DNA from 2 places in the Massilimicrobiota sp. An105 genome. Region 1 is predicted to be linked to the other one. Evidence: a T-box and tRNA genes for the amino acid it is inferred to sense, from the RefSeq annotation. Region 1 holds a T-box; the other holds one or more tRNA genes.
What was found. A T-box is a leader RNA that pairs with one kind of tRNA and senses whether it is charged. The one in region 1 lies ahead of trpS (tryptophan--tRNA ligase), so its partner is inferred to be a tRNA-Trp.
Positions count from the first base shown of each region.

Region 1 (23,464 bases):
GCAAATATAGCTCCCCATATACCAGCAATTTTTTGACCAACAAATGTAGCAGAATTAATCGCAATAGGACCAGGTGTCATTTGAGAAATTGTGACCAAATCAGTAAACTCACTCAGTGATAACCAATGATGTAATGTCACCACCTGATTTTGAATCAATGGCAAGGCTGCATATCCACCACCAAAACTAAACAATCCCACCTGTAAAAAGCTCAAAAAAAGTTCCAGCAAAATCATACATGATCACTTCCTTTATGATAAAACGTTCTGACAATCCCTATAGCAATACAAATCAATATCACATAAATCACATTGACATTAAAGAAACATGTGACAACAAATGCAATCATCATAATAGCATTGTTCATCCAACTCTTTGTTTTGATAAGATCTTTTGACATATCATAAACAACAGAACAAATCACTGCACCTACACCTGCCTGCATTCCATCCAATATCAATTTAACATAAATATTGGATTGAAATATTTCATAAAACACAGAAATGGCAGATATAATGATAAAAGGAGGAATAACTGTTCCTAATATAGAAACCAGTAATCCTGGTATATCTGCTATTTTATATCCAACCACAATGGCTCCATTCACCGCAATAGCTCCTGGTGATGATTGTGCTATAGCCACTAAATCTAACATTTCATCTTGATCAATCCAATGAAGTGTATCCACAAACTTCTTTTTCATCAATGTCACAATGACATATCCTCCACCAAAAGTAAAGGCACTTAAATAAAGTGTAGATACAAATAATTGTATTAATTTATTATTCTTCATCCCATCACTTCTTTCTTGAACTTCATTAAAACAAACAATCCGTTTGTTTTTCTATAACTTGTAAATATAAGAATCAGCTCATTACAATAAATGATTTTTTATTCATTATATATAATTTTCATAAATAATCATTTTCCTATGTCTATTGACATCATAGAAATTTGTTTTATTGATGCAATTCAAAAATCCCACTAAAAATAAGTCTCCTTCGTTCTTTTATAACATCAAAAAAGGTGCTTAACTCAGCACCTTTTTCATCCTCATTACATTGCTTCGTGGAATGTACGAGAAATAACATCATCTTGTTGTTCTTTTGTTAATTTAACAAAGTTAACAGCATATCCAGAAACACGAATAGTTAATTGTGGATATTTTTCAGGATGTTTTTGAGCATCAAGTAATGTATCTCTGTTTAAAACATTAACATTTAAATGATGTCCTCCTTTTGAAGCATAAGCATCTAACATTCCAACTAAATTTTCAACTTGTTGTTCACTTGCAGCCATGATTTTCTCCTCCTTTAAAATTCATCATCGTCATCCATTGGTAAATTTGGAATCTTACAAGCAGTATCACCACTATCACAATCCATCTTTGACACAACAGTGACTTCTTCCATTTCAATATGAGCATCTTCATTCACTTTAACATTAACATGTCCTGAACCAGAGCTCATGCGACCATCTAACATTTTGACTAGTTCATCAATTTCTTTTTGAGTAGCCATGTTTTCACTTCTTTCTATTAATCAAGATTTCCGTTTTTAATTGATTCGATATCTAAGTCACCAGCGAAAACTTGATCATCTTTTCCTAAAGCACCAGGGATGACAGTAAATGTATTTGAAATACCATCTTGTGCATCTTTGAATGGTAATTTAGCAACTGATGATAATGAAGAAATAGCACCATGAGAATCTCTACCATGCATTGGGTTAGCACCTGGAGCAAATGGTTGACCAGCTTTTCTACCATCAGGAGTATTACCTGTAGCTTTACCATATACAACGTTAGAAGTAATTGTTAAGATTGAAGTTGTAGGATAAGAATTTCTATAAGTATGATGAGAACGTACCATTGCCATGAAAGTTTCAACTAACCAAGTTGCAATTTCATCAACTCTGTCATCATCGTTACCATATTTAGGGAAATCTCCTTCTACTTCGTAATCAACAACAACACCATCTTCATCTCTAATACATTTAACTTTAGCATATTTAATAGCTGATAAAGAGTCAGCAACGACTGATAATCCAGCAATACCTGTTGCGAAATAACGTTTAACTTCTCTATCATGTAATGCCATTTGAATTCTTTCATAAGCATATTTATCATGCATGTAATGAATGATATTTAATGCGTTAACATATACACCAGCTAACCAAGACATCATATCTACAAATTTAGCTTTAACATCTTCGTAATCTAAGTAATCACCTTCAACTGGTCTATATTTTGGTCCAACTTGTTTCTTAGTTTTTTCATCTACACCACCGTTGATAGCGTATAATAAACATTTAGCTAAGTTAGCACGTGCACCAAAGAATTGCATTTCTTTTCCAACTCTCATTGAAGATACACAACATGCAATCGCATAGTCGTCACCATGAGTTACTCTCATTAAGTCATCGTTTTCATATTGAATTGATGAAGTTTCAATTGAAGTTTTTGCACAGAATGCTTTAAAGTTTTCTGGTAAACGAGTTGACCATAAAACTGTCATATTTGGTTCAGGAGCTGTTCCTAAGTTAGATAATGTATGTAAATATCTAAATGAAGTCTTAGTAACCATATGACGTCCGTCAACACCAACACCACCGATTGATTCAGTTACCCAAGTTGGATCTCCTGCGAAAATTGAGTTATATTCTGGAGTTCTTGCGAATTTAACAATTCTTAATTTCATAATGAAATGATCAATAAATTCTTGGACTTCTTCTTCAGTGAATAATCCTTTCTTTAAATCTCTTTCTACATAGATATCAATGAATGTAGAAGTACGTCCTAAAGACATTGCTGCACCATTTTGTTCTTTAACTGCACCTAAATATCCAAAGTATAACCATTGAATAGCTTCTTGGCAGTTAGTTGCTGGTTTAGAAATATCAAAACCATATTTTGCAGCCATTTCTTTTAATTCACTTAAAGCTCTAATTTGTTCACTTAATTCTTCACGTAATTGAATAACTTTAGAAGTCATTCTCTTTTCAGTTGTCGCAAATTGATTTTTCTTATCTTCAATTAATTTATCTACACCATAAAGTGCAACTCTACGGTAGTCACCAATAATACGTCCACGTCCATACCCATCTGGTAAACCAGTGATAATATGTGAAGAACGACAAGCTCTAATTTCTGGAGTATAAACATCAAATACACCTTGGTTATGTGTTTTTCTGTATTCTCTGAAAATATAAGAAACTTCTGGATCTACTTTATATCCATTTGTTTCACAAGCTTGTTCAGCAATACGGATACCACCAAATGGTTGTAAAGATCTTTTGAAAGGTTTATCAGTTTGAACACCAACAATTTTTTCTTTAGATCTGTCTAAATAACCAGCATCATGTGAAGTTAATGTTGATACAACTTTTGTATCCATATCTAAAACTCCACCAGCTTCTCTTTCTTGCTTAGTTAAATCCATAACTTGTGCCCATAAATCTTTTGTGTTTTGAGTAGGACCAGCCAAGAAAGAATCATCACCATCATATGGTGTGTAGTTTAATTGAATGAAATCTCTTAAATTCACTTCCTTGTTCCATTTCCCTGCTTGGAAACCATCCCAAGCATCATTCCATTTTTCTTTAAATGTCATTTTCTAAACCCCCTGTTTGTTTATTTCTCATTCATTATAGCACTAATATACTATTGAAACAATAAAATAACTTGTTTTTTTTCGCAATTTTCTGCCATAAAATGAGTCGCTGGAACTTGACAACTACAATATAACAGATTCTTTTTTTTAATGCTATTTATATGCTTCAAAAAATGATTTTTTTTACAAAATCTTTACAAAAAAAAAGATATACAGGTTATCCTATATATCTCTTCATATCAGCTTCTATATTTTCTGACTGTCTCCCAAAAATCATTGATAAACTGTCTTTTCCTTCAACAATTCCACTTGCTCCTAAAGATCTGATTTTTTCAATATCGACAAGCTGTTGATTATCCAATACAACTGTAACTTTAGAAGCACTGCTACGTACTTCTTTAATATTGTTTTTCCCACCAAGGGCTTGTAATAATTCTTCAATTGGTAATGTTGATTTCATTTCCTGATCTAAACGTTTATTCTTAATAAAATGAATAAATCCAAAATAAAGTAAAATCAAAGCCAAAATAATCGCAATCACAACAAAAATATATTCAACATCCATATTTTCACATCCTTTTTTAATTGAAGTATTTCTTTTTTATAGTATACTATAAGAAGATAAAAAAAGAAAGGAGCAATGTCATGGAACAAATCAAAAAACTCTGTCGTGAACAACCATTGATTTGTATCATTTGTATTCTGGCATTGATTAGCTGTTTTGCTATTTTAAGTGCTACGCCTATGATTTCTAATAAAGTTGGAAATCCTGAAACATTATGGTTAAAACAAGGCGCTTTTTATATAATTTCTGCAGTTATGGTTTTTATTATATATAAAATAGGGAAAGATCAGATTTATGATAAAATCTGGATCATCTATTGGATATTGATGGTTCTCTTAATTATTTTGGCTATCGAGCATTTCATTTATACAAGATTATGGCCTGGTCATCATATTATTCCTCTGGTCAATACGGCTGGGGGTGCAACCTCATGGTTTAACTTTCCTTTTTTAAGTATACAACCATCAGAATTTATGAAAATTGCCATCGTTATCGCCTTAGCGAGAATCACAAAAGAGCATAATGATTATTATCTCATTCATACAACAGAGACAGAAATCAAATATATCTGGAAATGTATGAAAGTCGTCATTCCCCCTGCTTTACTTGTTTTACTTCAAAATGATACGGGTGTTGTTTTGATTTTATTAGTTGGTGCTGCTTTTGTTATTTTTTCCAGTGGTCTTAGAAAGCAATGGTTCATTTTTGGTTTTGGCTTGATTGGTATTATACTGTTGATAGGATCCTATCTCTTTGTTTATCAACCTGAGATTTTTGAAAAGTTTTTAAGTTCCCATCAAGTTGATCGTTTTTATGGATGGCTTGATCCTGAAGGCACATACAACAAAGAAGGATATCAATTGTTTAATTCTTTACTTTCTTATGGAAGTGCCGGATGGTTTGGACATGGTTTCCAATCTGTCATTAAAGTCTTCCCAGAAGCGCAGACCGATTTTATCTTTGCTGTTATTTTAACAAATTATGGTTTTGTTGGTGGTTTGATTACCGTTGGGGCTATTGTTGCTTTTGATATCATCATTTTAAAGATTGGGCTTGATTCTACCAATCAGCAAGATAAGTTCATGACCATCGGTATCATTGGCATGCTGTTGTTTCAGCAGATATGGAATATGGGTATGATTTTAGGTCTATTACCTATTACAGGTATTACATTGCCATTTATTTCTTATGGTGGGTCTTCACTTTTATCTTACATGATTGCAGTTGCATTATTTATTGATATCAATACTCAAAATAATATTATGAAAAACAGATCTGTGATTCAATAACAGACCTGTTTTTTTGTTATAACAATCTTTTGTTTTGTAACTGGATGTACAAATCCAACCATATAACTATCTAAATCAAAATTGCCCTGACCATCACCATATAGACTATCACCAATCAAAGGATGATTGATAGCTGCCATATGAACTCTAATCTGATGTGTTCTCCCTGTTTCAAGTTTCATTTCTAATAGGGTTCTATCATGTTTTATAGCTTTGACAGTATAGTGCGTACAAGATTCTTTCCCACGTTTATCAATCATACGTTTCATTTGGAATTCTTCTTTATAAATAGGCAAACGAATGGTTCCACCCGCTTTGACTATCCCTTTAACATGAGCACGATAACGTCTATCAATATGCTGGAGATCTTTCATGATTTTATCATGAATATAACGATATTTTGCAACAATCATTAATCCGCTGGTATCTTTATCTAAACGATTAACAAGATGAATAGTTGAATTCAAATGAATTTGCTGATAATAAAAAGTTAAAGCATTCGCTAAAGTATAATAGGGATGCTGACGAGTTGGAATCGAAGGCAAACCCTTAGGCTTATCAACAACCAATAAATAATCATCTTCATAGACAATCTTTAATGGTATTTCAACTGGTACCATATGATTGTCTTCTGGTGGATAAATAATGGTCAGGGTTTCGCCAGCCTGCAATAGATATCGAACTGTCTGATGTTTTCCATCTACCAGAATTTCTCCCTTCATTTTAATAGCTTTGATTGCTTTTTGACTGATTCCATGACGTAAAAGAAACTCACCAATAACACAAGGTTCATCTATAATCCAATATTGTTTCATGAATTCAGATATGCCCTTTTTAAACGCTGTGTAAAAGACACATTTCTATATTGTAAAAAACGTGCTTTTTTGGAAGACATTTTGACACAGATACAATCCTTATCTTTTAAATCAATAACCAGATGATCAACGCCAAGAATAGCCCCTTGATAACTTTGTGACTGAAAACGAATTGTATGTGATTGATCAAGAATCAAAGAAGAGCCTAGTGAGCGATAAGCATTATGGTGAATACCTGCAATTTCACTTAACTGCATCAATCCTGTACAAGTATGAATAACAGCGCCTCCTAAAGATTTATTATAGGCTGTTGACCCTACTGGGGTTGATACACATAGACCATTTCCTCTAAAAGTTTCAAAATATTCATCATTAATATAAACATCCATAACCTGAGAACGACGATTATTTTCAATTCTCACTTCATTTAAAGCAAAATATGTTCCTTCTAAGCAAGACACTTCCAACAAATGACGTTCATAAATACGATGCTGTCCATTTTTAATATCCAAAACAAGCCGTAGATATTCATCACGCTGATAATCAGTTAAAAATCCTAGCGTTCCTGTATGAATTCCAATGAAAGCAACACGATCAATTGCATCTATATATTTATGCACACTATAAAGCATTGTTCCATCGCCACCTACGCTAATCACGATATCTGGTTCTTTTTCATTATATGTCAAAAACGTATTTAACTGTTCTTTTAATTTTTCACTGAGTGTGATAGATTCCTGATCTTGTTTACATACAATTGCATATGTTTTCATAACTTCACCACCTATGATTTATATTATATAAAAATTGCAATAGAATGCAATACAAGATAAAATAAGGTGAGGTGATTTCAATGCAACAATTAGAAATAGAATATAAAATTCTTTTAACTCAAGATATTTTCCATCAAATTCTTCATGATTATCAAAACAAAATAACAAAAGATTATATCCAAATCAACGATTATTTCACTCACCCTATTTTATCTCAAAAAAAATATATGTTACGTATTCGTACTAAAAACAATCAGTACGAACTCACTTTAAAAAGACCTTATCAAAATCATCGTTTAGAAACCAATCTGTCTTTAACAGAAACAGAAAAAAATTTATTTTTGCAATATCGTTTAAAAAATGAAATTACGGATATTTTAGAAAATGATGGCATTAAGATCAATGAATTACAACATCCCTTTTCATTAACAACCCATCGTTATGATATTCAATTACCTGAAGGTGTTTTATCTTTAGATGAAAATACTTATTTAGATCAACATGATTATGAACTAGAATTTGAAGTCAATGATGAAACCCAAGGATTCTCACAATTTTTAAAAATCATTGAGCCTTATCATTTACACTATCAACACAATTGTCCAAGTAAAGTTGCACGTGCTTTTGAAGCATATAAAAACAGTCATAAGTGACTGTTTTTATAATTGCTGAAGTATGTTTTCAACTAATTTTTGACTGACGATTTCATAATCTTTTTCATGTGGAGCAGGCGCATAAGCAAAAGAAACATCTTTTGCTATCGTTGAAGCATCTTCAACCCAATCTTTACAGGAACTATGTACCTGTTGCACTTTTGTTTTCTGTAAGATTTCTAAAACATTTGAAGCATTCACACCACTACCAACTAAGATTTCTATATCTTGTCCATAACGCTGTTGAAGCTTTTCTAAAAGTTCAAGAGCATCTATCGCTTTTGCTTTTAAACCACTTGTTAAAAGACGATCAACACCTAATTGAATCAATATTTCAATAGCCTGAAAAGGATCATCCACACAGTCAAAAGCACGATGAAAAACAGCTTCCTTATGATAGGCATGGATGAGCTCAACAAATTCTTGAGTACGTTTTTCATCAATATGTCCTGATGCATCTAAAAATCCAAATGCCAAGCCATCTGCTCCATTTTCTAACATGATCTTTGCATCCTGTTTCATCACTTCATATTCTTCTTCATCATAACAAAAACCAGCACCCCTAGGGCGAATCATTGTTATGACTTTTAAACCTGTATTTTGCTTTGTCATTTTCAATGTAGCCAATGTAGGTGTCAGACCACCTAATGATAAAGCACTATTCAATTCAATGCGTGTTGCTCCAGCTTTCCATGCCGCTAAAGCATCACTATAACTCCCACAACAAATTTCTACTATTGGTTTCATACAATCTCCTCTACTTTTCTTTCAATGGGGCCATGCGTGTTTGCATATATTCATCAAGCCATTGTTGACTGGCGGGTTGATAGGTACAATGATTTCCTTCTCTTTGCACCAGATAAACAGTTGGTTTTAAATGTGGTAAACAAACGACAAAAGAAAATGCTTCAATATTACTTGCTACACCAAATTCTCCATCTTTATTCATAGCCACAACAGATAAATCCCCTGCATGCCCTCGTCTTTTGATTAACTTTTGTTCAAGTTCAAAAACAGCTTTTTCACAAGCTTTTTGCGGATGCATTCCCTGTGCCATGAGTCTGACGATTTCATAAGAAATACATCCCTTCATTAAATCTTCACCTAAGCCTGTCGCTGAAGCTCCTCCAATTTGTGAATCCACATAAAAACCTGAACCTATAATAGGTGAATCGCCAACTCGCCCTTTTTTCTTCATAAACAATCCACTCGTTGATGTCGCTGCTGTCATCTTACCTGAATCATCTAAACACACCATCCCAACTGTATCATGACCAGCATATGGCTGGAGTTTTGATTGCTCTTCTTTGATGCGATTTTTATAATGAATCTTAGCACGATCCGTAAGCATATTCTTTCTTTCAAAACCTTCCTGACTGGCAAAACTTTCAGCCCCTTGACCAACCAGCATGCAATTGACTGTTTCATGCGATAAACGTCTGGCAATTGATATAGGATTTGCAAAATCTTGAAGAGAAGCCACTGCTCCAACACTTAAAGTATCTCCATTCATGTATGCTGCATCTAATTCTACTTCCATGGCTTCATTAGGTAATCCACCATATCCCACTGACTTATAATAAGGAAAATCTTCCACTTCTTTAATAGCTATTTCAATAGCATCACCAGCATCACCTTGACTATCTAATATTTTTTCAGCTTTTTCAATCCCTTCCTTAGCCATACGCCAAGTTGCAATAATCCCCCACATGTTTATCTCCTTTCTTTCATATATCGTATTTCAAATTCTTGTTGACTTATAGGTTTATCATAATAATAACCCTGTCCATAATGACAACCAAGTGACTTTACAAAATCATGATATTCTTTTGTTTCTATTCCTTCAACAACTGTAGAAATAGATAAAATTTTTGTCAATTTAATAATTTCTTCCAAAATAATTTGAGCTTTCTTATTTTTTCCATCTAATATTTCTTGTAAAAATATTCTGTCTATCTTTAATTCATCAATATCGATCTTTCCTAAAATATTTAAAGATGAATAACCACTTCCAAAATCATCCATTGAAACTTTAAATCCTATTTGATGTAGCTGTTCTATCTTTTCATTGACTGCATCTACATTATTAATGACCAAATCTTCTAATATTTCTAAAGTCAGCAAATGAGCTGGTACTTGATACTTTTGAACAATCGCATTTAATCGTTCGACATAATCAGATTCATAGAACAATAATTTAGATTGATTGACAGAAATACCGATAGGCTCTATACCTTGATCCATCCATTTTCTAATTTGTAGACACGCCTGTTCAAACATATACATATCTAATTTCATACAAAAGCCACTTTTTTCAAAAATAGGAATAAATTGATTAGGATACAATTGCTGGTTATCTTGTGTGATCCAACGGACTAAAGCTTCACTACTTTGTAATTGACCAGTTTCCATATCAACTTTTGGCTGCAAATATAATTGAAATTCTCCATCTTTTAAAGCCTGTTCCATATGACTTTCAATATGATTATCCATTATTTCCTGTTTATGTAATTCAATATCATAAAACCAAATATTAGAAAGTAGCGTTTCCTTTGATTTTGCTAAAGCAAACATAACTCTGACCATTAAATCTTCAAAACAATTATCCACAATCAGTTCTTCACTTGATATCGCCACACCACAATGAATCTTCAAATGATAATTTGTGTGTAATAAATCCATATATTCAATAATCTCTTCCATCATTTGATTAAGGCGTGTCAATAAAACGGATTCCTCTGTTTCACATAGAAAAACATAAAATTGATCTGCTGTATCTCGGCAAAAAAATTCTCCATCATGTAGATTGTTTTCAATCACTTTCTTTTCATGACATAACAACTGATCTCCCAAATCATGACCAAAAATTTCATTAAAAAACTTAAATTGATGAATATTTAAAACAGCCACACTACAACACTTATTATCCATAAAGTATCGTTCACCCAAAGTCATAAAATAAGAAAAATTATACGCTCCTGTTAAATGATCAAAATAAGCGACTTTCTGTAACTCACGATTGTTTTTTAAAATAATACGATAACCATAAATCAACAATCCTACAACTAACAATATGATACTTAAAAATATCAAACCTACCATTCTCATATTCCTATCAGCAAACAAGTGAGAATTTTCCAACATATTAACACATAAAAGGTTCCAATCTTTTAATCCAATAGGTTTTAATAGAGCATGATATTGTGCATTTTCATATTCAAATGAAAATGTTATATCTTGATGATCTTTTAAATGTTCTTTCATTTACTGATAATCTTGTTTTTGCAAAAAAGGTTGTTGAAATATTGAAGTCTGATGAAAAATATCATATTGAGAGTTGACTAAAACTTGACCAGATTCATCAACAAGATAAGCATATGTATCCCCACCTAAAATACCACTTCCTTGCCCAGCATCCATCAGCAATTCTACTGTTTGTGTAGCGATTAAAGCTCCCACAATCTGTTTGTTTTGATAAACTGGGATTCCATAAGCATAAATCATTTCATGAGTTAATTGACTTTGAAAAATATCAGATACAGTACGTTGATCAGCCAAAGCATCATAAACAACACTTTGAATTTCTTCTTGAAAATCTGTTAGAGGCTTATTGACCAATATCTCTTGATTTAAATTGGCAACAACTCCCCTTTCATCCAAATCAAAATACATCATCGTTATAAAATCATTTTGTTCATTAGTTTCTTCTAAAACCTGTGGAAATTCTTGATTGTTTGTTATATTTTCCAGCTGTAAAACACTAGCAAAAGAATCTAAAAATTGAAAATCATTATCTATTTGTTTTTGTATTATATGAATGTATTTATCAACAGTATTATCAACTTGGTCAATCATATTATTTCTGACAATATGATTTAAATAAATACGCAAAAAAATACTCATAGTCAAAAGCAGCACTACAATAACAGAAGAAATTATGATCATTTTTTTCATTTTTTCTCAAGTTCCCCTTTTATCATCATTTTTTCCTCCATTGTTTCTCATTTCTCCATGATATTATATCACTTTCTTGACAACTATAAAACATTCTCTCACAAAATAAAAATCGCCTCTATCTCAGTATAGAAACGACTCATTATCTTTTATTCACAACCATCATCACATTTATGGTCCTGATAATATTGTTCCTTAATATCAGTAAATTGTGGACAGAAGTCACTATTATTACATTCTTGTAAACGACGCAGTTCACGAGGAATAAAAGCACGAATTTCTTCAGCATTATAACCGACCTGAAAACGTCTTTCATCAATAATAATAGGTCTTTTTAAAATAGATGGATTTTCTTGAATAAAATGAATTAATTCATTAATAGACATATCATCTAAATCTATTTTATTTTCTTTAATAATCTTTGATCTTTTAGAAATAATGTCATCTGTTCCATTTTCACTTCTTTCTAAAAGTTCTTTTAACTCAGTTTCACGTAATAATGTAGAAAAAATATTTTTTTCAACATAAGGAATCTGATGTTCTTTCAGCCATGCTTTGACTTTTCTACATGAAGCACAACTTGGTGCTGTATAAATTCTAATCATTACATCATCTCCTCTTGTTTACTCATTATACATCATTTTCAACAATTATGAAATTATTTTTTATGATTCTATTGATTTTACATCTTTGTCGTTCTATAATGACTTTACAGCAATGAAAGAATGGAGTAGTTATCTATTCATGTTAAGAAAGCTTGTGGGTGATGCAAACAAGCCATGAACGATAATGAATTGGGATTCTGGAGCTAAAAATGGCATGAGTCATTTTTCGTGAGTCGCGTTAAGACAAGAGTGCATATCGATGATATGAATAAAGGTGGTACCGCGTATTTATACGTCCTTTTTTAAGGACGTTTTTTATTTTAAAGGAGGTCGTTATGATGAAAAGAATGTTAAGTGGAATTAAACCAACTGGTCGTGTGACTTTAGGTAATTATATTGGAGCTATCAAACCTTTTGTTTCTTATCAGGATGAATATGAAATGTTTATTTTTATTGCTAATCTTCATTCTATGACTATTTATCAAAAGCCTGCAGATTTACGTAAAAATACAAAAGATTTAATTGCATTGTATATTGCTGCTGGATTAGATCCTGAAAAAGTGACTTTATTTTTACAGTCTGATGTTTTAGAACATGCTCAACTTGGTTGGTATTTAGGATGTATGGTGTCTATGGGAGAACTTTCACGTATGACACAATACAAAGATAAGAAAGCCAAAAACGAAGTCATTGGTGCTGGTATATTTAATTATCCTTCATTAATGAATGCGGATATTTTAATGTATGATCCTGATTTTGTACCGGTTGGTGAAGATCAGAAACAACACGTAGAATTATGTCGTGATATTGCCGAAAGATTTAATTCACGTTATAGCGAAACTTTCAAAATTCCAGAACCATTAGTGACTAAAGTAGGTGGACGTATCATGGATTTACAAAATCCTACAAAGAAGATGTCCAAATCCGATGAACTAGGAAAAGGAACCATTTATATCTTAGACGATATCAATATTTCTAAAAAGAAAATCAAATCTGCCGTGACGGATAGCGATGGTCATATTCATTATGATCCCGAAAATAAACCAGGTATTTCTAATTTGTTGGAAATTTATTCAATATTAGCAAATCGTCCTATTGAAGATCTTGAAAAACAATATGATGGTAAAGGATATGGAGAATTTAAAAATGATTTAGCTGAAGTTTTAGGAGAAGAACTTGAAAAGATACAAAATCGTTATCATGAAATTATGAGTGGTTCTTATTTAGATGATATTTTAGAAGAAGGTGCCAAGAAAGCACGCATCATTGCAAGAAAAAAACTAGCCAAAGTGGAAAGAAAAATTGGAATTACAATTAAAAAGAAATAAAACAGAAAGCAAACTTCTTATGAATATGAAGTTTGCTTTTTAACCTTTTTGAACCAATTCTTTATACAATAATTCATGCAAGGATGTATATCCTTTTTCAATCTTATGTTTTAAAGCCAAATATTTTTCACTGGGATTTTCTCCCTCAATATGAAATTGTTGGCATATTTCCAAAAAGACATCATAACGGACCACAAAAATCTCATCAATAACTTCTTCTAGACACATTTTCTTTAAACGCTCATTTCTTGTTAAACCAAATTCTTTATCATAAGCTTCATCTTTGATCTGATATTGAAAAAAAGTTATCGGTTCTTGTTTTAATATGTCATTAATCTGTTGTCTTTGTTGCCATGAAAAAGTTCCTCTACGTACAATTGTATGATTTTTAATATCCACAACAAAGCAATAATGACCATCACCAACAATAAAAATACCATCTGTTCCACTGAATTGATAAAATTTCGCATATAAAAAATCATGTAACTGTTTTGTTGAAACATGATAAAGAGGTGCATTTTCTATTTCTTCATAAGAATCATCATCCTGCCACTCATATGGTTCTAATAATTCTTCATCATCATAAACAAAATTCACTAACAAAATATTCAACCCCCCTGTAATGTATCATATGTTTATTATACCTAAAAAGACCATTCTATAATCATCATAAAAAGAAAAAGACTCACTGTTGCAGTAAGTCTAAAATGGGTATGTCAATATATGTTGTTTCATTTATTTGTCACGCTTTATTGCTTTGGCATGATTTCTCCAACCATGAAATCAATCGTTAATGTTGTATGATTCAATGAATATTTTATTTTACGTAAAACTCTATTCATAACACTTTTGGCATCGTCATTATGACATGCAGGCAAAAGAACAACAAACTGATTCACATTTAACCTGGATACAACATCACCAATACGAAGTCCATTGAGTAAAGCATCCTGTACTTTCGTCATCATTCTTTCAATGGCTTTTTGGGAATGTTGATCCTCAATCTGTGAATGATCAAGAATTGTGATTAAACATAACTGAGAACAAATTCCCAATCTTCCCATCATTCTTGATTGCATAGTATATATTTCTCTAAATGTTCCATATTCACAAAGAAAAGCACCATAAGCTTCATCACGTGAAAGTTCCTGTTGAATTTCCATAATATCTAAATCTTCATCATGACTTTCTTTTTTAATCATTTCATATAATTTCAGCATTGATTCAGATGGTTTAACACCCAAAGTCTGATACAATAAATCAGTTGTTGCTTTATATATCTCTTTTGCTTTTTTATACTGCTGTTGAAAATATAAAGAACGAATCCAGATTTCATAAATAGACTCTTCTAAATTATCAATCTCAATAGCACATTTAGCTATTGTTTCCATCTTCTCATAATCCTGTTTATCTTCCAACAGTTTTGCATATTCAACAACCTTATCCATATAAAGTGAATGGTAATAAACACGTTTAGATAAAGTATTATGATCTTCTTTAATTTCTACCAAATACTTCCCTGTATATTCATTAAGAAACTTTTCAAAATATTCTGGTTTTGAAGAATCTCTTAAATATTTTTCATACTTTTCAAATTCAACTGTATCTATTCTTAAATGATATGCCGAATTAATCGCATACGATCCTTTTCCAGTTATAATAAAGTCTGTAAATCCAAACTCTTTTTTTAATAAGGCTCTTAATCTATATATTAAATTTTTTAATGCTCCTATAGGATTATCAACATCATCTAAATACCATAACATTTCAATCAGTTCATTAGAAGGCACTGTTCGCTGATAATGAGATAGGAGATAAGCAAATAATTTCACAAGTTTTTCAGATTTCATCGTGTCACTATCAATTGTGCAATTATGATATGAAAACGAAAATTTACGAAACATTGTTATATTAACATAATCGTTCATTGACATATAACCACGCTCCCTATATAATCTGTGTTTTCATTTTTATTTTAATAGTTTTCTTTAAATTTGACAAGAATTTTAGAATATAATAACATAATTCAAACAAGCGCTTACACATTTAACAAAGTTGATGTCTTTTTTTGTTATTTTTTCTATGAAATGTTCTAAAAAATAATCACTTTTACATATAATCAAAGATGAATGAATATGTATTTTTATACAGAAAAAAGCCAACTCAATGAGTTGACTTTGCTTCACATGAAATTAAGCTTTACCAATGCATCCGAATAATTCCATTTTTTCTTTAACACAAGTTTTAATAGCTTCAGCACCTGGAGCTAATAATTTACGAGGATCGAATCCTTTACCTTCTAAATCTTTACCAGCTTCAATATATTTACGAGTAGCTTCTTGGAAATATAATTGACATTCAGTATTAACGTTGATTTTAGAAACTCCTAATGAGATAGCTTTTTTAATCATATCAGCAGGAATTCCTGTACCACCATGTAATACTAATGGTAAAGTTCCTGTTTCTTGTTGAATAGCATCTAATGCATCAAAATCTAAACCTTCCCAGTTAGCAGGATATTTACCATGAATGTTTCCAATACCTGCTGCTAAGAAATCTACACCTAAATCAGCAATCATTTTACATTCTTTAGGGTCAGCAACTTCACCTTTACCGACAACTCCGTCTTCTTCTCCACCAATTGAACCAACTTCTGCTTCAACTGATACACCTTTTGAATGACATAAAGCTACGATTTCTTTTGTTTTTTCAATGTTTTCTTCGATTCCATAATGAGAACCATCAAACATAATTGAAGAGAAACCAGCTTCTAATGCAGCTTTAGCTCCTTCATAACTACCATGATCTAAGTGTAAAGCAACTGGTACAGTAATATTTAAAGATTCAACCATTGCTTTCACCATTGCAGAAACTGTTTTATATCCAGTCATGTATTTAGCAGCTCCTTCAGAAACTCCTAAAATAACTGGTGCTTTTAATTCTTCCGCAGTTAATAAAATTGATTTAGTCCATTCTAAGTTGTTGATATTAAATTGACCAACAGCATAGTGACCTGCTTTTGCTTTATCAAGCATTTCTTTAGCTGAAACTAATCCCATAATTCAAATCTCCTTTACATTTTTTTTACACATATATCATACACTGATTTTATGAAAATTTCCATAAATATTCTCTTTTTTATCATTCTTTTATTGCTTTTTCTAATTGTTCTAAAGCTTGTTTTAATGTTGAACGTGGACAAGCGACATTAAATCTTTCAAATCCTTCTCCACCTGTTCCAAAGATATAACCTTCATCCAGCCATAAATGTGCTTTTTCCAACATAAATGTTTCTAATTCATTTTTATTCATACCTAAGCTTCGCATATCTACCCAGACAAGATACAATCCCTGTGGATCAATCACCTTAATTTCTGGTAGTCTTTCAGCAAAGAATTCTTTCATATAAGCTATATTTCCAGATAAATAATCTACCAATTCATCAACCCACTGAGCTCCATATGTATAAGCTGCTTCACAAGCTTCTAATCCAAAAATATTAGGATCACTCATACCTGAAGCATTTTTTTCTTTTTGAAATTTTTCTCGTAGATCTTCATTTTTAATAATAATATTAGATGTCTGTAGAGCCGCTAAGTTAAATGTTTTAGATGGTGCTGTACAAATAATACTGAATTCAGCAAATGATGGATCTACATTATAGAAAGGAACATGTTCATTTCCCTCATAAATAAAGTCCATATGAATTTCATCACTAATCACATAAACATGATGTTTTTGACAAATTTTACCTATCTGATACAATTCATCACGTGTCCAGACTTTACCAATGGGATTATGTGGATTACATAAGATAAACATCTTGACATCATGATCAACAATCTGTTTTTCAAACACTTCAAAATCACATTCATAATGATCATCCTGAAATACAAGTGGGCATTCTACAACCATTCTTTCATTTAAATGGATAGATGCATCAAAAGGATAATAAACAGGTTTCATTACCATAATGGCATCACCTTTTTGTGTATAGGCTCTTACCGCTAATTTTAAAGCACCTACAACACCTGAAGTTGTGACAATCCATTCTTTTTGAATATCAAAATGATGGCGTGTCTTCATCCAGTTAACGACAGACTGATAATAACTTTCAGTTGGTGTAGCATATCCAAAAACGCCATGACTGGCACGCTTAACCAAAGCTTCTTTGACTTCTGGAAGAGTTTCAAAGTCCATATCTGCTACCCACATTGGAATCATATGTGAATCTTGCATTTTTTCACCATCATATTTCACACTGTTTGTTCCTTTTCTTTCAATCACTTTATCAAAATCATACATCTTCTCTTAATACCTCTTTTCCTTCAAATTCTGCTTTTGAAAAATGAAATAATGCTATTCCTAATGCCATTGACAAATTTAATGAATCAATTTCCTCATGATGAGGAATAAAAACACTTTGACCATAATTTAAATATGTATCATCCAAACCATGACTTTCATTACCAAAAACCAAACTATGACATTGATGAGAATGAACCTGATGAATATTTTTAGCCCCTTTCAACATAAAAGGATAGAACTCATGATCAGAAAATGCATGATAATATTCTTCAAATGAGTCATAGTAAGCAACATTCAAATGAAAGATGGCTCCCATTGATGCTCTAATGACTTTAGGGTCAAAAATATCAACAGCTGGTTTAATAATAGCTAAGTTTTTATATCCAAATCCTAACATTGTACGCATAATTGTTCCCATATTTCCCATATCCATGGGATGTTCCAAAACAACATGATGAGCCTGTTGTAAGGGGGATGTATAGATTTTAAAAACGCCAATCGCATAACAATTATTCTTAGGACTTAATTTTTCAATCGTACGATCATGTACATCAATCGGAATATGATATTGTTGGCATAATTCTTGAATCATAGGATATCCCCTATTTTGATGAATGGATGAATGAACAACCACTCTGACGACATCCTTTGGTCTATGCTTTAACAGTTCAATCGTTGGAAAAACACCTAAAGTATAAGACTGATCATTTCCTTTTTTATATAATTTCATATTCCCCTTCTTTTTCCTTCCTGATGATTTGTGCCTGCTGATAATAAGACAAAGCAAAGCGATGATTCTTTTCTACATAACGTCCAAGTTCATATAATTGGCTTAACAATAAGCAAGCATCATAACTATTTAATCGTGCTGACTGATGTAAATAATCTAATGCTTTCTTTTGATTTTTATCCACAACAATACCATCAAAGTAAATCATAGCCAGTTCATAGGCACAATCTCCCTGCAGCAGATAATATCCATATATAAAATAATGCATGGCTTCTTTCAAATCCAAATCCACACCTATACCTAACTTCAATAACAGTCCAACCTTATACATACATTCTTTTTGAAAATGCTTTGCTCCTAATAAATAAGATTGAAAAGCTTCAGAATATTCTCTCTGTTTTTCTAATAAAATTCCTTTATAAAGATATGCTTCTTTTTGTTGACTTTGTGATAAATACTGGATTGCTTTTTGATCATCTTGAGTCACATAGCGTCCATACATATAAAACAGCCCCAACCTTAAAGCTGATAAGCTGTCAACATTTTGTTTGTAGTAATTGAATGCCTGTGCAATATCCTGTTCAACACCATATCCATGTTCATACATATAACCGATATAATAACAACATTCATGATATCCACGCTGATATAAATAAGAAAAGATTTCAAAAGCTTTCTCATAATCTTGTTTGATTCCAAAACCTAAAAAATAAGTTCTTGCCAGAACATAGAGATGTGAATCATTATTTTGTTGATAAGCTGTTTTTAAAAACTCTTCAACATCAGGTATTTCAAAATAATAACCTATTTCATCAATCACTTGAGAAAATACACTCACCATAAATAAAGCTTCTTCCTCACTTAATGAAGCAAATTCACATAAATAGCGAACATATCGAGAGATTTCAAAATCCTCATCAAATATAATAGCTTCAAAAACACCCATTTTCATTCCTAAAACAACCAAATAACATTCATCCATCATATCTGGTGCTTCATCATTTAAAACTTCCTCAAAACGTTCAATCTGAAACCTTAATCCATCTCCATAGCGATTAAAGACATCTATAACCTTTTCAATAATCTGAATATTCATTTATTCACTTTGATTAATCTGATGAATTGATTGTAATTCTTTTTTCGCATTGTCTCGTAGTGCTTCAAAATGTGCTTTATCAAAATGAGCACCCTGATCAATAAAATCAATCAATTCATTATATTTTTCTACAATCACTTCATATAAAGATTCTTTAATCACATAATCCAATTCATTATGAGCCTGTTGTGTGATTTGATTAATAGACTTATATTGTTCTTTAAACATGGCATCATAATCAATGACCGTTTTTTTCTTTTTAAATAATCCCATAAACTTCTCCTTTCATCACTCTTAACATTATTCTACTTGATTTCTTAAAAAAATAAAGCCCTTTTTTGATTTTCATCATTTTGATAAAAAAGTTCAACTTTTTTTCATTATCCATATAAATCATGAACTTTATTTTCAAAATTCTATAAATAATTTCCCTTTTTTAGATTTTATGAGATAATTTCATTGAGGTGAAAATATGGATGATTTATTACAATTAGAAAAGGACTTATCTTTTCAGTCTTTCGATCATGAAGATGCCTATATTTTAGGACAGATGCTTGTTGAAAAAGTGAAACAAGATCATCTCAAAAACATTCGTATCCGTATTGTTTTGCATCATAATATTGTTTTTCAATACCTGATGAATGGAAAAACAGGTGATGAATGGCTGAATCGTAAACAAAAAACAGTTGAAACATTTGGTCATTCCTCATTTTATATCTGGGCTCAGAATGAACAAACACATCAATATGATCATTATCTCCAAGATTCCCAGTTGGCGATATGTGGTGGTGGTTTTCCATTAATGGTTCAAAATCAAAGAATAGGATGTTGTATTGTTTCAGGATTAGAACATGATCAAGATCATCAAATCATCGTCCATTGTCTACAAAAATTAAAAAGAAAGAAGGAGCAATCATGAAATTAGGAATTTTAGGAACCGGAATGATTGTCAAAGATTTAATGACAACTTACTCAAAGTTCGATATTAAAAAAACATATTTACTGGCAACTGCACAAACTCAACAAGAAGCTGAAGAATTATGTCAAAAGTATCACTTAGATCAAATCTTTTATGACTATGATCAATTATTAGACAGTGATATTGATACAGTCTATATAGCATTACCTAATCATTTGCATTATGGTTTTGCGAAAAAAGCGATATTAAAAGGAAAGCATGTGATTATTGAAAAGCCTATTTGTGCCAATGCGCATGAATTACAAGATTTAATTGCTTTAAGTCATGAACATCATGTCATCATTTTAGAAGCTATGAATATCCATTATTTACCAGCCTATCAATCTTTAAAAACACATTTATCCAAATTAGGACAAATCAAAATCTTAAACTTTAATTATAGTCAATACTCATCACGTTATGACGCTTTTAAAGAAGGTCGTATTTTACCTGCTTTTGATTATCATAAAGCTGGTGGTGCTTTAATGGATTTAAATGTTTATAACTTACATGCTATTATAGGATTAATGGGACAGCCTGAAAATCAGCATTACTTTGCTAATATTGAAAAAGGTATTGATACAAGCGGTATTATGGTTTTAGAGTATCCTCATTTAAAAGCGATTTCTATTGGAGCTAAAGACTGTAAAGCGCCTATTACTTCAACTCTTCAGGGAGATCAGGGCGTTATTGTGATTGATAAACCTATGAATCAGATGACTGAATATACATTCATTGATAATAAAGGACATCAGACAAAATATGAATTCCCTCAAGATCAGCATCGTTTATACTATGAATTTGAAGAATTTATCAGAATCATTAATGAAAAAGATTTTGAAAAAGCACAAGCCATGATAGAATTAAGTTTACAGGTTGCTCAAGTTATGGAAAAAGGTAGACAACAGGAAGGAGTTATTTTTGACAATGATCAACAATAAATTAGTATTAGGTTATATTGGAAATGGAAAAAGTGCCAATCGTTACCATATTCCATTTGTTTTACAAAGACAAAACAAATTTATGATTAAAAAGATTTTTGATATTCACGTTCGTCATGATATATGGAAGGCCATTGATGGTGTAGAATATTGTGAAGATGTCAATGCATTACTACAAGATCCTGACATTGATATGATTGTTGTATGTACAACACATCATTTTCATTATAATTATGCCAAAATGGTACTAGAAGCAGGTAAGCACTGTTTAGTAGAAAAACCATTTATGGAAAATTCAAAACAGGCAAGAGAAATCTTTGATTTAGCGAATCAAAAAGGATTATATTGTTCAGCTTATCAAAATAGACGTTATGATAGCGATTTTTTAACTGTTCAAAAAGTCATTGAAAGTGGAAAATTAGGTGATTTATTAGAATTAGAAATGCATTTTGATTATTATCGTCCTGAAGTTCCAGAAAATGTTGATCACTTTGATCCAGCCCATTCTTACTTATATGGTCATGGATGTCATACTTTAGATCAAGTGATTTCTTATTTTGGTCGACCTGATCATGTTCATTATGATGTCAGACAATTGCTTGGTGAAGGAAGAATGAATGATTATTTTGATTTAGATCTTTATTATGGGACTTTAAAAGTTTCTGTCAAATCAAGTTATTTTAGAATCAAAGAAAGACCAAGTTTTATTGTTTATGGAAAAAAAGGAATGTTTGTCAAACAAACAAAAGATCGTCAGGAAGAACATCTGAAATTATTCTATATGCCTGATCATGAAGATTTTGGAAAGGATACTCCTGCACATTATGGTGTATTAACATATGTAGATGATCAAGGTCAATATCACGAAGAAAAAGTTCCTAGTGTTGATGGTGATTATGCGAGAGTTTATGATGGTATCTATGATTGTATAGTCAATGGAAAACCGCAAATCATTACACATGAACAAACTCTTTTACAAATGGAAATGTTAGAAAAGGGAGTTCAAAATTTAAAATAAAAGAGATTTCCTATTGTGAAATCTCTTTTTATGATTGTCTATTGTCTATAGACTTTTTCTGCTTTTTATACAACAAGGAATAAAGAATACTCAAAACATATTGAAAAGATATCTGCGAATAAAATGTAGCTATTTTTTCATTTTTTTCTTTATGAGGAATCAATATATGATAGCGACTATATTTAAATAGAATATCATCATGATTAGAGGTAATTGTGATGATAGGCACATGATTATATAATAATATTCTGAGCGATTCACGATAAACATCCTGCTTAGAATAAGTGATAAATAAGGCCACATCTTGAGGTGTAGCAGCCTTAGAAAAAGAAACTTCTTCTTTATTTTCTGTTGCGATATAAAAGAATTTTCCTATTTTGATGAGTTTATTAGTAAAACCCATAGCAGTCATCTTGGAATCTCCAGTCGCATAAATAAAGACTCTTTGACTACGATCAAGTAAATCCACAATTTTTTCGAGTTCATCTATATCTAACTGACTATTAATCAAGTCAATACTTTCCTTATAGACATGCGCTAAGCTATTAATAATCTGCCAGGTCGGTTCATCACTTTGAAAAGGAAATGAAAAATCAATATCCTGCCTGACATATTTTAAAGACTCCATATAACGCATAAAGTCTATTTTAAAATCACGAAAGCCTTTATAGCCTAGTTTTCTACATAGTCTAATAATACTTGCATTCGAAGAAAAAGTCACCTGTGAAAATTCTTTAATCGTCATGAGGATGACAGCCTGTGGATTTTCTTTGATGTAATGAACAATCTCTCATTCATTTTTTGTAAATAAAGTTTCATTG
Region 1 covers NZ_NFLY01000017.1:7,821-31,284, forward strand. The annotation lists gene B5E48_RS06320 (chromate transporter) at 1-236, opposite strand, end outside; gene B5E48_RS06325 (chromate transporter) at 233-793, opposite strand; gene grcA3 (autonomous glycyl radical cofactor GrcA3) at 1,057-1,299, opposite strand; gene B5E48_RS06335 (hypothetical protein) at 1,314-1,520, opposite strand; gene pflB (formate C-acetyltransferase) at 1,538-3,610, opposite strand; gene B5E48_RS06345 (PTS sugar transporter subunit IIB) at 3,828-4,175, opposite strand; gene B5E48_RS06350 (FtsW/RodA/SpoVE family cell cycle protein) at 4,256-5,464, shown strand; gene B5E48_RS06355 (RluA family pseudouridine synthase) at 5,458-6,279, opposite strand; gene B5E48_RS06360 (NAD kinase) at 6,276-7,052, opposite strand; gene B5E48_RS06365 (CYTH domain-containing protein) at 7,133-7,705, shown strand; gene B5E48_RS06370 (copper homeostasis protein CutC) at 7,712-8,452, opposite strand; gene B5E48_RS06375 (glycosylasparaginase) at 8,463-9,416, opposite strand; gene B5E48_RS06380 (putative bifunctional diguanylate cyclase/phosphodiesterase) at 9,419-10,969, opposite strand; gene B5E48_RS06385 (cache domain-containing protein) at 10,970-11,659, opposite strand; gene spx (transcriptional regulator Spx) at 11,809-12,264, opposite strand; T-box leader at 12,368-12,567, shown strand; gene trpS (tryptophan--tRNA ligase) at 12,603-13,592, shown strand; gene B5E48_RS06400 (hypothetical protein) at 13,632-14,189, opposite strand; gene B5E48_RS06405 (AfsR/SARP family transcriptional regulator) at 14,342-15,526, opposite strand; gene fba (class II fructose-1,6-bisphosphate aldolase) at 15,785-16,651, opposite strand; gene B5E48_RS06415 (MalY/PatB family protein) at 16,734-17,897, opposite strand; gene B5E48_RS06420 (TrmH family RNA methyltransferase) at 17,890-18,630, opposite strand; gene B5E48_RS06425 (tetratricopeptide repeat protein) at 18,617-19,726, opposite strand; gene B5E48_RS06430 (hypothetical protein) at 19,727-19,999, opposite strand; gene B5E48_RS06435 (heme-binding protein) at 20,199-20,645, shown strand; gene B5E48_RS06440 (Gfo/Idh/MocA family protein) at 20,642-21,625, shown strand; gene B5E48_RS06445 (Gfo/Idh/MocA family oxidoreductase) at 21,612-22,643, shown strand; gene B5E48_RS06450 (MurR/RpiR family transcriptional regulator) at 22,672-23,430, opposite strand.

Region 2 (10,992 bases), on a different contig from region 1:
AGTCACTCAACAGATTGTTTGTGGAGCTCCTAATGTTGCTGCTGGGCAAAAAGTGATTGTGGCTTTACCAGGATGTGATTTAGGTGATGGTTTTAAAATTAAAGAAGCCAAAATACGTGGTATAGAATCAAACGGTATGATTTGTTCCATTGCTGAACTTGGAATTGATCAAAGATTATTACGTGAACAAGATAAAGCAGGAATTCATGTTTTAGATGCTGATGCTCCAGTTGGTGAAGAGGCTTTAAAATATATGGGGTATGATGATACTGTTTTAGATATTGGTTTAACACCAAATCGTGCTGATTGTATGGCAATGATTGCTTTGGCTTATGAAGTCGGAGCATTGTTAAAAAGAGATGTTCATGTTCCAGAAATGAAAACTTTAAATGAATTAGAAAGCGATATTGAAATTGATGTACAAACAGATTTATGTCCATGTTTTGGGGCTAAATTAGTCAAAGGGGTGATAACAAAGGAGTCACCTGAATGGTTAAGAACATTTTTAATGGCAAGTGGTATTAAGCCAATTAATAATATTGTAGATATTTCTAACTTTGTGATGTTAGAAACAGGACAACCTATTCATATGTATGATTATGATAAGTTAAAAGAAAAACGTTTTGTTATTAAGACTGGATTCCATCAAAAAGCAACATTATTAGATGGTAAAGAATATGAAATCTTACCTGAAGATATTATTGTTTCTACTGATCAGGGAATTGGATGTGTTGCTGGTGTCATGGGTGGTGATGACACAAAGATTGATGAAAATACAGTGAATATTGTCATTGAAGCTGCAACATTCCATGGAGCTACTTTAAGAAATACAGCACGTCGTTTAAATTTATTAACAGATGCTTCTCAACACTATATCAAAGGAGCTATTGATACAGCAAATACACCTCGTGTTCTAAATCGTTGTGCTGCTTTACTTGAAGAATTGGCTGATGCTAAAGAAATTTATCAAACAGTCATGACTGATTATGAAATGGCAGAAAAAGTGATTACATTGACAACATCACGCGTCAATGGATTACTAGGAACAACAATTTCAACTGAAGATATTGAAGATATATTAACAAGATTACATTTTACATATACATTAGATAATGAAACATTTACTGTTCATGTTCCATCATATCGTAATGATATGTCAATGGATGCGGATGTCATTGAAGAAATTGCAAGAATGTATGGTTATGATCATATTCCATCTACATTACCATTAATGGAAATGACAAAAGGGGCTTTAACACCTGTTCAAAGTCATACAAAAGCAATAAGACATTTATTAACAGATTTAGGATTACATGAAGTTATAACATATACGTTGACTTCACCATCTATGGTGGATGATTTTAATCTTTTCCATAAAGATGATCATATTGCTTTAATGTTGCCAATCGGTGAAGAAAGAAGTGTAACAAGAAAATCATTAATTCCATCTTTATTACAGGCAATCAATTATAATACAGCTCATTCTCAAAAAGATGTTATGATTTATGAAATTTCTAATACTTATTCTCAAGGTCATGAAATTCAAAATTTAGCTATTGCATGCACAGGTATGTATCATGATGTGACATGGCAACAAATTCAACAAAAAGCTGATTTCTATTTAGTTAAGGGATTTGTGGAAACAATTTTAAAGAAATTAGGAATTAAAGAATCACGTTATACATTAAAACGTGTTGAAGAAGATAATCAAAATTTCCATCCTGGAAGAAGTGGATATTTAATGATGGGTAATGACATTGTTGGTGTTATTGGTGAAATTCATCCTCGCCTTGCGAAAAAATACGATGTCAAAGATGTTTATGTTGCAGAATTAAATCTATCTGTTTTATTAAATTTAAAGAAACCAGCAATTAAATTTACAGATATTCCACAATATCCTTCAGTAACAAGAGATATTGCTTTGGTTATGGATCAAGATATTCCTGTTAATGATGTTGTACGCTCTATTTGTAAAGCAGGTCAACGTTTCATTGTTGATACAAAGATTTTTGATATTTATGAAGGGGAACGTATTGAAAGTGGTAAAAAGTCTGTTGCTATTGCGTTAACATTCCAGGATGCTTCAAAAACATTGGATGATGCAACAATTAATGCAACTATGGAACAAATTTTAAATGTTGTTTCTAAAGAATATGGAGCACATTTAAGAGTTTAAATGCAATGCTTTGAGTTCTCTTTATGCGGTTTATACTGTTATTTGAAGAACGGATTGAAAACGAACTGATGAAGGCTTACTTTAGAAGTTAAAAGTTTTCAAACTATCATGATTGATTATAAATGGAGATGATTTTGTTCATCTCCTTTTTTATTTATTATATAATGATATGATTTTATGAATGTGTATAAAATAAAAAGTCATAATACATAGATGCTCATCATCTTAGCATTATAACTTCTTTTATTTATCCCATATCAATAAAATTCTTTGTTTTGATTCTTTTATAAACTTGAAATGCTGTAGAGGAAATTAAAATAGCTAAAGCTAGTGAAAGACTGGTTCCTAAAGTGGATAAAAAGCTTTTCATAAAAAGATCATTCATCCCTTGTACAGCATACAGCATTGTATAGTAAATACCACTACCAGGAACTAATGGAAAGCAACCGATAACAATAAAAATGGTAGCAGGGGCTTTGAAAAACCTAGCAAAACATTCAGCAAGCAATGATACGCAAAGCATTGCAATAAAACTTTGTAGGAAAATATTGTTGAGTGAAGCAGTTGCTAAATAAATAAACCATCCTAGCGCACCAATAAGAGATCCTGTTAAAGAAAATCGAATATTTTTCTGTATTCTAAATATAAAAGTAAAACCAAAGCAGCCTATAAAAGCTGATAAACACTGTATAAACCCTTCCATTTTAAACTCCTTGTAAAACCATCATCATAATCCCTACACCAATAGCAATGCTGGCAGCTATTAAAATAGCTTCAATCATACGAGATAATCCAGAAACAAAGTCACCGCCAATAATATCCCTTAGACTATTTGTAATAGCAATACCAGGAACAAGAATCATTAAAGTTCCTGTAATCACTGCCTGTTGATTAGTAATGAAATTTATTTTTTGTGCAATAATAGCAATACTGGCTAAAACCATACTTGCTAGAATTGTACGAACAATTCCATTAACATCAAGCTTTTCTAAAAGATATATAAAGTAGTATAAAATAAACCCAATAAAAGCAGAAACAATCATTTCATTGATATGTCCACCAAAAAATGCACAGAACATGGCTGCGGATACAATATAACCAATAAGTATGAGACGATAATTCAATCTTTCGGATTCAATTATCTCAATTTGATTTTTGATTTCATCTAGAGATAATTCTTGATTACTGATTTGTCTGACTAAGCAATTGAGTTCATATAAATGATCCAGATGAGTATGATTACTACGTGATCGCCTGGATGATTGATAGGGTGTTCCATCATGCAAAGTTAATGATAAAGTAAAATATGATGGGATTGCGAAAACTTCAATATCAGTAAAGCCAAATCCTTCACACATTCTTTTTAAAGATTCTTCTACACGGTATATTTCTGCACCATGTTTTAATAACAATTGTCCAATTTTATTGATTTGTTGTAAAATGTCTAAATCGTTCATTTTTTCACCCCACAGATAATTGTTATATCATAAATCTCGTGATTGAATCAATGGAATATGTGAAAATTCTTCTTGAATAAGTGCTTGTGGGTGAGAAGATAAAAGTGAAAGTAAACGTGTTGCTTTCAGTTCTATTTCTAAAGCAGGGTGATGATATTTTGGCAGGTTGGTAATTAAAGAATAAGGACATGTTTTTTTAATAGTAGATAAATATTGTCTTCCCTTTTGATTCATAGCTAAGACTCTTAAATAATCGACATGCATGGCATTATGAATATCATTTTTTGTGTTCTTCATTAAAATATGAATAAGCATACGCGAAATACGTGGACGTGTATAACGTTTAGAGGATAACTGATTGATGAATTCTTCCATTGATGAACAAGATTGGATATGTTTATATAATAAATTTTCTAAACCTTCATCGACCATATGATAGCTTTTTAGTTCCTGTAAACTGGATGTACAAATTTGATATTGTAAATATGGAAAAAAATCTTCAAGTTGAAAAAGATCACAATGATGATAAAGATCGGCATGAGGCAAGGAATGAGAAAAATCTTGCTTATTTCTTATAGCATTTCTGATAGCTGATGCACTGGCAATGGTTTGAAGATTTAATCCATGATAAGCATTTGTTCTTGGAAAACAATGAGGAGTTATAGGATATTGATGGAAAATAATTTCTTTGACATAACTGAGTCCTAATAAATCATTGGGTGTTTTAATTTCTTTATTCATAATGTATTGAAGTGCCTGATTGCAGGCATCAGCATAGCGTAATCCTTTTTTCATAGCTTTTTGAACATATTCATTATAGACATCTTGATGTTGAAAAATGGCTTGAGCGATATCAACAAAAGTTGAAATACGACCATCTTCACTACCAAAACATATATCAGTGACCCCTATAGCTGCTAATAAATCTATAGCTCCTTTTGCAAAATAGTCAGCACTTTGGCAAGTATAAACAAAAGGTAATTCAATCACTAAATCTACACCAAATTCGATTGCTAACTGACTGCGTTTCCATTTATCAATAATAGCTGGTTCACCTCTTTGTACAAATGATGACGACATAATCGCAATTGTATAATCAAATTGTGCCAGAGACTTTGCTTTTTGGATATGATAAATGTGTCCATTATGAAAAGGATTATATTCAACAATTAATCCTAATATTCTCATGGCTTTCACCTCCAAGGGATAGTTTAACATAGTTTAGGAAATAAACATAGTTTTACTTGAAAAGAGTGGAAATATTCAATGAAATATTTAAATTTAGATTGACATATTTCTTACTTTTATATATAATGGGCTATGCGATGTAAAGGGTGATTTTTTTGAAATGGAATTTACAATGGATTATTAAACAAAAAGATGGTTGTTTTCATTTCGATGAAAAATTAAGTTTTCCATCAGAAATGTTCCATAATTTATCCCAAATTAATGGTTTAAAGGATGTTCATGTTCAAGGACAGGGACGTTTAGACACAAAAAATCATCAATTATACGTTGATTTCCAAATAGATGGAGAAATGATTTTACCATGTGCCATATCATTGGAAGATGTGGATTATCCTTTCCATATTGAATCAAATGTTATTTTTGCTTTTTATAAACCACAAGATGATGAAGAGGTTATAGAAGTTAAGAAAAACATTGTTGATTTAACACCTGTCATTTTCCAGGAGATTATGCTGGAAGTTCCAATGAGAGTTGTTAAGGAAGGTGTTTCTTTAAAGACTCAAGGTCATGGCTGGAAAGTATTAAGTGAAGAGGATGAAAAACATGATGAGGATTATATTGATCCTCGTTTAGCGAAGCTTAAAGATTATTTTAAGGATAAGGAATAAGGAGGTGTACCTATGGCAGTACCACAAAGAAGAGTTTCAAAAACAAGAAGAAACAAAAGAAGAACACATGACAAGTTAACAGTACCAAGTGTCGTTGTTTGCCCAGAATGTGGAGAATATAAATTATCTCATAGAGTATGCAAACATTGCGGAACTTACAACGGACAAAAAGTGTTATAAAAACTGCCCCTTATTTCAAGGGCTTTTTTTATGAATAAATGAAAATAAGAGAATAGCGATTTAGCTGTTCTCTTATTTTTTGAAAATTATTTTCGTTGATGAATAAAATTTTGCGGTAACAGTTCATAAAAAATAGCTGAATGCATTTCTCCTTGAGGCTCTTTCCAATAATTATATTGAATATCATATTTTTGAAAACCTATTTTTTCATAAACATGTTGCGCACGAAGATTATTCAAATCTGTACTTAAAACTATTTTGGGTACACCTTTTTGAAAGAGTTCATGAATGAATAATGTGAGTATGGTATGACCTAAACCTTGATTTTGCATATTTATTTCACATATTTTAATACCAATTTCAACTGCGTCATGACAAGGAAAAAAGCACATCTCCCCAATGGGGCAATCTTTATATTCGATAATAAGACGATGCTTATGATTTTTGATTTCTTCTTGGAGCTGGTGCTTAACTTTTTGAACGGTCGTATTGATACCTTCTGGAAATCCAGCATGAGCCATTATTTTTCCGTCATTCCACCATTTTGTAAGAATTGTTGCATCATTTTCTTTTGCATCACGAATGAGTATATTTTTATAAAGAATTTTCATTATTATCTTTTTCTTCTACGATTTTTTCTTGTCGCTTGAAATCCTTCTTCTCTTTCTCTATAATTTAAAAAACTTCCTAGATCATAAACATCATAATCTTTCTTTAATAGTTTTTTACAGGCTTTTTCACTGAGTGCCTTGTTAATGGCATATAAATAATATTTCATGTTTTTATTAGGATATGATTCTTCAAATCTATCTAATAAACGAAAAGGAAAACATTCTGCATCAGCAATATGTAATTCATCATAGTCTTTTAATTCATCTAAACATATAATTGTGATTTTATCAGGATTTTTTTCATATTGACGAAATCCTTCATTAATATCTATTTTCTTAATTTCTACTTTTTTTCCAAAACCAAACATTTTATTTCCTCCAATACTTATCTATAATATCACTATTTCTTTATTTTTTCTATTGCTTTTCTATATTTTATATGTTATTATTACAAAGCAAAATCAATTGGCCTGTTGGAGAAACGGTTAACTCACATGCCTTTCACGCATGCATTCACGGGTTCGAATCCCGTACAGGTCACCATATAGGGGCGTGGTTCAATGGTAGAGCATCGGTCTCCAAAACCGTGGACGCGGGTTCGATTCCTGCCGCCCCTGCCATCAGTAAGTTAGAGCGATTGATCGCTCTTTTTTCTTATTCAAATATATTATTTACGACAAAAGTCATCTCATTGAGATAAATAGTAATTGGGTGGCTTTTTATTCAATGAAATCTATATATGATTAATGTAAAAAATATTTGATAATTTTGTTATTATTTATAGAGATTTCATCTTTTTAATTGACTTGCAATATCATTTCTCAAATAGAAGTATTTACTCTAACAGGAAATAAACGAGAAATTAAAAAGTATGGTATAATATTTTTATAAAATATAGAAATAGTTATTTTCATGAAATAATCAATGTATCATAAACATGAGTTTTATAAACAATAAATTGAAAATAGAAGAGGAAAGTGATGCTTTATGAGTCTGATTTTAGAAAAAATAGCACAAGATTATAAATTGAATGATAATGATTTATATTTAGCTCAATATATTATTGATCATAGTGATGAAGTGATTCATCTGTCTACGCATCAACTTGCTAAAAATACATACACCAGTGCAACAGCTGTTGTAAGATTCGTAAAAAAACTTGGTTTTGTAAGTTATAATGATTTTAAAATTCATATTCATTCTTTTTTAAATCAATATTATTTGAAAGATATGGAAATTTTATCTCATGAAAGCTTATTTTCAATTAAGGAGAAGTTGTCTGAAATTGAAGTGGGTATTATGAATCAGACAAAGCATATGCTTTCAGTAGATACTTTAAAAGAAGTTATGTTCCATATTTCGCAGAATCAATATATTGATATTATTGCTAATGATACAAATGCCTGCATTGGTGAATATGCTAGTCATTTATTGTTGAGTACAGGAAAAATAACAACGGTTTACCAAAACAGGGATAAACAGTTATGGCTGAGTTTGAATGTGGATTCTCATCATACAGTCATTATGATAAGTAAAAATGGCAAAAATGAACATCTTTTAAATATTGCTGATATTTTGATCGAAAGAAAAATTCCTTTTATTATCATTACAAGTCATAAAGAAAATCCTCTTTCAAAAAAGCAGGCTATTTTGTTACATGGTATGGTTCATGATGAATTTGAAAGCTTAAAGGATATGGTCTTTTATATTTCTTTAAAGTATATTTTTGATCTGATATACAGTATTATCATTTCAGACAATTTACAACAAGCTAAAGAAGTGGATCAGCTTTATGGGTCGCTATTTGATAAGAAGGTGTAATCAAACAGATTATAAGCAGCTCTGACTGCTTTTTTTTGTTACAATGTAACATTTTTAAAAGGATTTGATTATCAATTTTGTAGCAATATTCCATAATCATTTCTGTGTATTGTATAATTATAAAAACAATGTATGATAAATATGTCAACAGTTTTATGAAAAGGAGAAATTATACATGGTTTTAAGAAAGAATTTTTATGGGGTGGGACCTTAGATGCATATCAGTTTAAATATGTTATTGTGGAAACGTCAAAAGGGTTAAGTATTGCTGATGTAATGATGGTTAAAGCATAGAGTGTATCCTGAGAAACTATTATTTAGATTATGTAGAAATTGAGTTTTATTATCGCTGTAAAGAAGCTATTAAGTCAAATGGAGAAGTATTATGAGAAGAAAAGATCGAGAAATAACAGATTTTAATGAAATCATGAATATTATCAATAAGTGTGATGTGTGTCGTTTGGCATTATTTGATGAAGATTATCCTTATATCGTCCCATTGAATTTTGGTGTAGATAAAGAAGATGATCAATTGTATTTGTATTTTCATTGTGCTAATCAAGGAAAAAAATTAGACTTGATTAAACAAAACAATAAGGCTACTTTTGAAATGGATTGTGAACATAATATTATTCTTTATGATGAAAGAATGTCATGTACAATGGGATATGCAAGTGTAATTGGTCATGGAGAAATTGAATTCGTAGAAGATGAGGATAAATTTGAAGCATTAAAAATATTAATGAAACATTATCATAATGAAGAATTTCAATTTAATACAAATCTTATGAAAGCGACAACAGTTTTTAGATTGAAAGTTTTAGATATGGTAGGAAAAAGAAGAAATAATATCCATCCTGAAGAAAAGACAAAAAGACATATCTCGTTAGAATAAAAGTCTTGATATATGAAATCAAAAATAAAAATATCCTCATATTTTTTGGGTCTCTTAACAAAGTTGTAAATCATTATTTATAAATAAAATGACTTTGATAAAAAAACAATCACTCATATAAAGGTGATTGTTTTCTATTTAGTATTTCTTTTTTAATGTCTTTTTTAATATCTTTAAACCAAAGATATCTTTTTTCTCATTTTTTTCTTTATTTTGATAGACTTCACTGTAATATGCAAAGTTATCTCTAGGATTATCTAAATGATATTTTTTTGCCCAATCTTTAAAATGATTATTAATATAATTATTTAAAGCAACAGGATCATGTTTTTCATGATAAAGTTCAATAAGGTGAAGTGGATCATAGACTGTAATGTTATTTTTTAGAATATAATCAAACATATCAACGACAAGTTTATTATTTAAAATAGAATATGAATATGTATCATTTAATGTCACAATATCTAAATCAATAAAATACTGAAAGAAAACTCCGCCTATTCCATATGCGCCAACACCTGCATGACCTACTGACATAGAACTATACATGGAAATGTTTATTTGTTGTATTTGAGATAAAGGGACAATCACTTCATTATATTTTATATGATCATCATTAAGATAGAGAGTATCATAACCTTTCCATTGATCAAGAGTTTGATTATCAAATGACACTTTCACTCTTCTTCTTTTAATATAATCATTTATTTTTTTGTCTATGTCTTCTAACTTCTTTTTAGAGTTAGAAATAAATTCTTTTTTTGATTCTAGTGCTTCTCTTATAGAGAGTTTGTTGTTGAAAATAAGTTTAATATCATCTATGGATACTTCCATAGAACGTAATAATAAAATTGTTTTTAAAATATTAATATCTTTTTGCATGTAATTTCTATAATTATTTTCATTTCTTTTTGGATGAATAAGACCTTCTTTTTCATAATAGATTAATGATTGTTTTGTGATACCTAACATTTCTTCGACTTCATGTGTTGTCATAGTTTTTTCCTTCCTTTCCAATTTTACTTTACACTATATGCTAGCAATACTGTCAAGATTTTTTTCTATAAAAATTAATACTCTTTTCATTTGTGTGACAATGAACAAGATATTTAAAAATGTGTTATGATATTTTTATAAATGAAATGGAAGTGATTCTTATGAGTTCTAAAGGATTTGGCTATTGTGGATTAGCTTGTGATTATTGTCAGGATAATCCAAATTGTGTTGGCTGCAAAAAGGGAGGCTGTCCTGAAAAGGAAGCTTGTAAAAACTATCAATGCTGTACATCTAAAAATTATAAGTATTGTTTTGAATGTCCAGATTTTCCGTGTGAAGATAGTATTTTACATAAACTAAGGATAAGAACATTTTGTCAATATATTCAAAGATATGGAGAAGAAGATTTAAAAAAGCATTTGGAAGAAAATTGTAAAAAGGGAATTGTATATCATTATCAAAATAAGCATATAGGAGATTATGATCAATTTGACACAGAAAATGAAATAATAGAATTTATAAAAAATGGTAGAAAATAGCTAACATAATAAAAAAATGGGTATATAAAAACCACGTATTCATAAAATGGAACCTTAAAAATAGTATAACAATAAGAGATATTCCATACTTTTAAACGTGGTTATCATTTGAAAATGACTATTACTTTTATGGTCTGTATTGAAATTCAGTAATCCATAAGAATTATTTTATGCTGTCATTGAGATTTAATTTCTTGAATATTTGTATAAAATCATATGCCAAATATTTTTGGGTTCATTCATTTGATTTTTTAGTTATTGGATATATATGGGTTTATTATTATCTATATTTTCATGAAATAGAATTTTTAAAGCAGTGCAAGTGTTTGGAAGTAGATGATAATTGTAAATAAACTCATTGATGTTATAACAAAGTATCCAAAATAACTTTTATGTTTTATAATTCCTTCAATCATTTTAATCAAACCAAAGATAAGAGTAAATGGTGCCCAAATAACACC
Region 2 covers NZ_NFLY01000008.1:33,698-44,689, forward strand. The annotation lists gene pheT (phenylalanine--tRNA ligase subunit beta) at 1-2,176, shown strand, start outside; gene B5E48_RS03445 (threonine/serine exporter family protein) at 2,424-2,879, opposite strand; gene B5E48_RS03450 (threonine/serine exporter family protein) at 2,881-3,633, opposite strand; gene B5E48_RS03455 (nucleotidyltransferase) at 3,661-4,821, opposite strand; gene B5E48_RS03460 (YceD family protein) at 4,968-5,489, shown strand; gene rpmF (50S ribosomal protein L32) at 5,502-5,669, shown strand; gene B5E48_RS03470 (GNAT family N-acetyltransferase) at 5,756-6,280, opposite strand; gene B5E48_RS03475 (hypothetical protein) at 6,283-6,648, opposite strand; tRNA gene B5E48_RS03480 (tRNA-Glu) at 6,748-6,823, shown strand; tRNA gene B5E48_RS03485 (tRNA-Trp) at 6,827-6,900, shown strand; gene B5E48_RS03490 (MurR/RpiR family transcriptional regulator) at 7,268-8,101, shown strand; gene B5E48_RS03495 (pyridoxamine 5'-phosphate oxidase family protein) at 8,487-8,996, shown strand; gene B5E48_RS03500 (MerR family transcriptional regulator) at 9,135-9,992, opposite strand; gene B5E48_RS03505 (DUF3795 domain-containing protein) at 10,154-10,531, shown strand; gene B5E48_RS03510 (hypothetical protein) at 10,840-10,992, opposite strand, start outside.
Region 2: it has a tRNA-Trp gene. The T-box ahead of trpS (tryptophan--tRNA ligase) is inferred to sense a tRNA for this amino acid. The anticodon was not compared.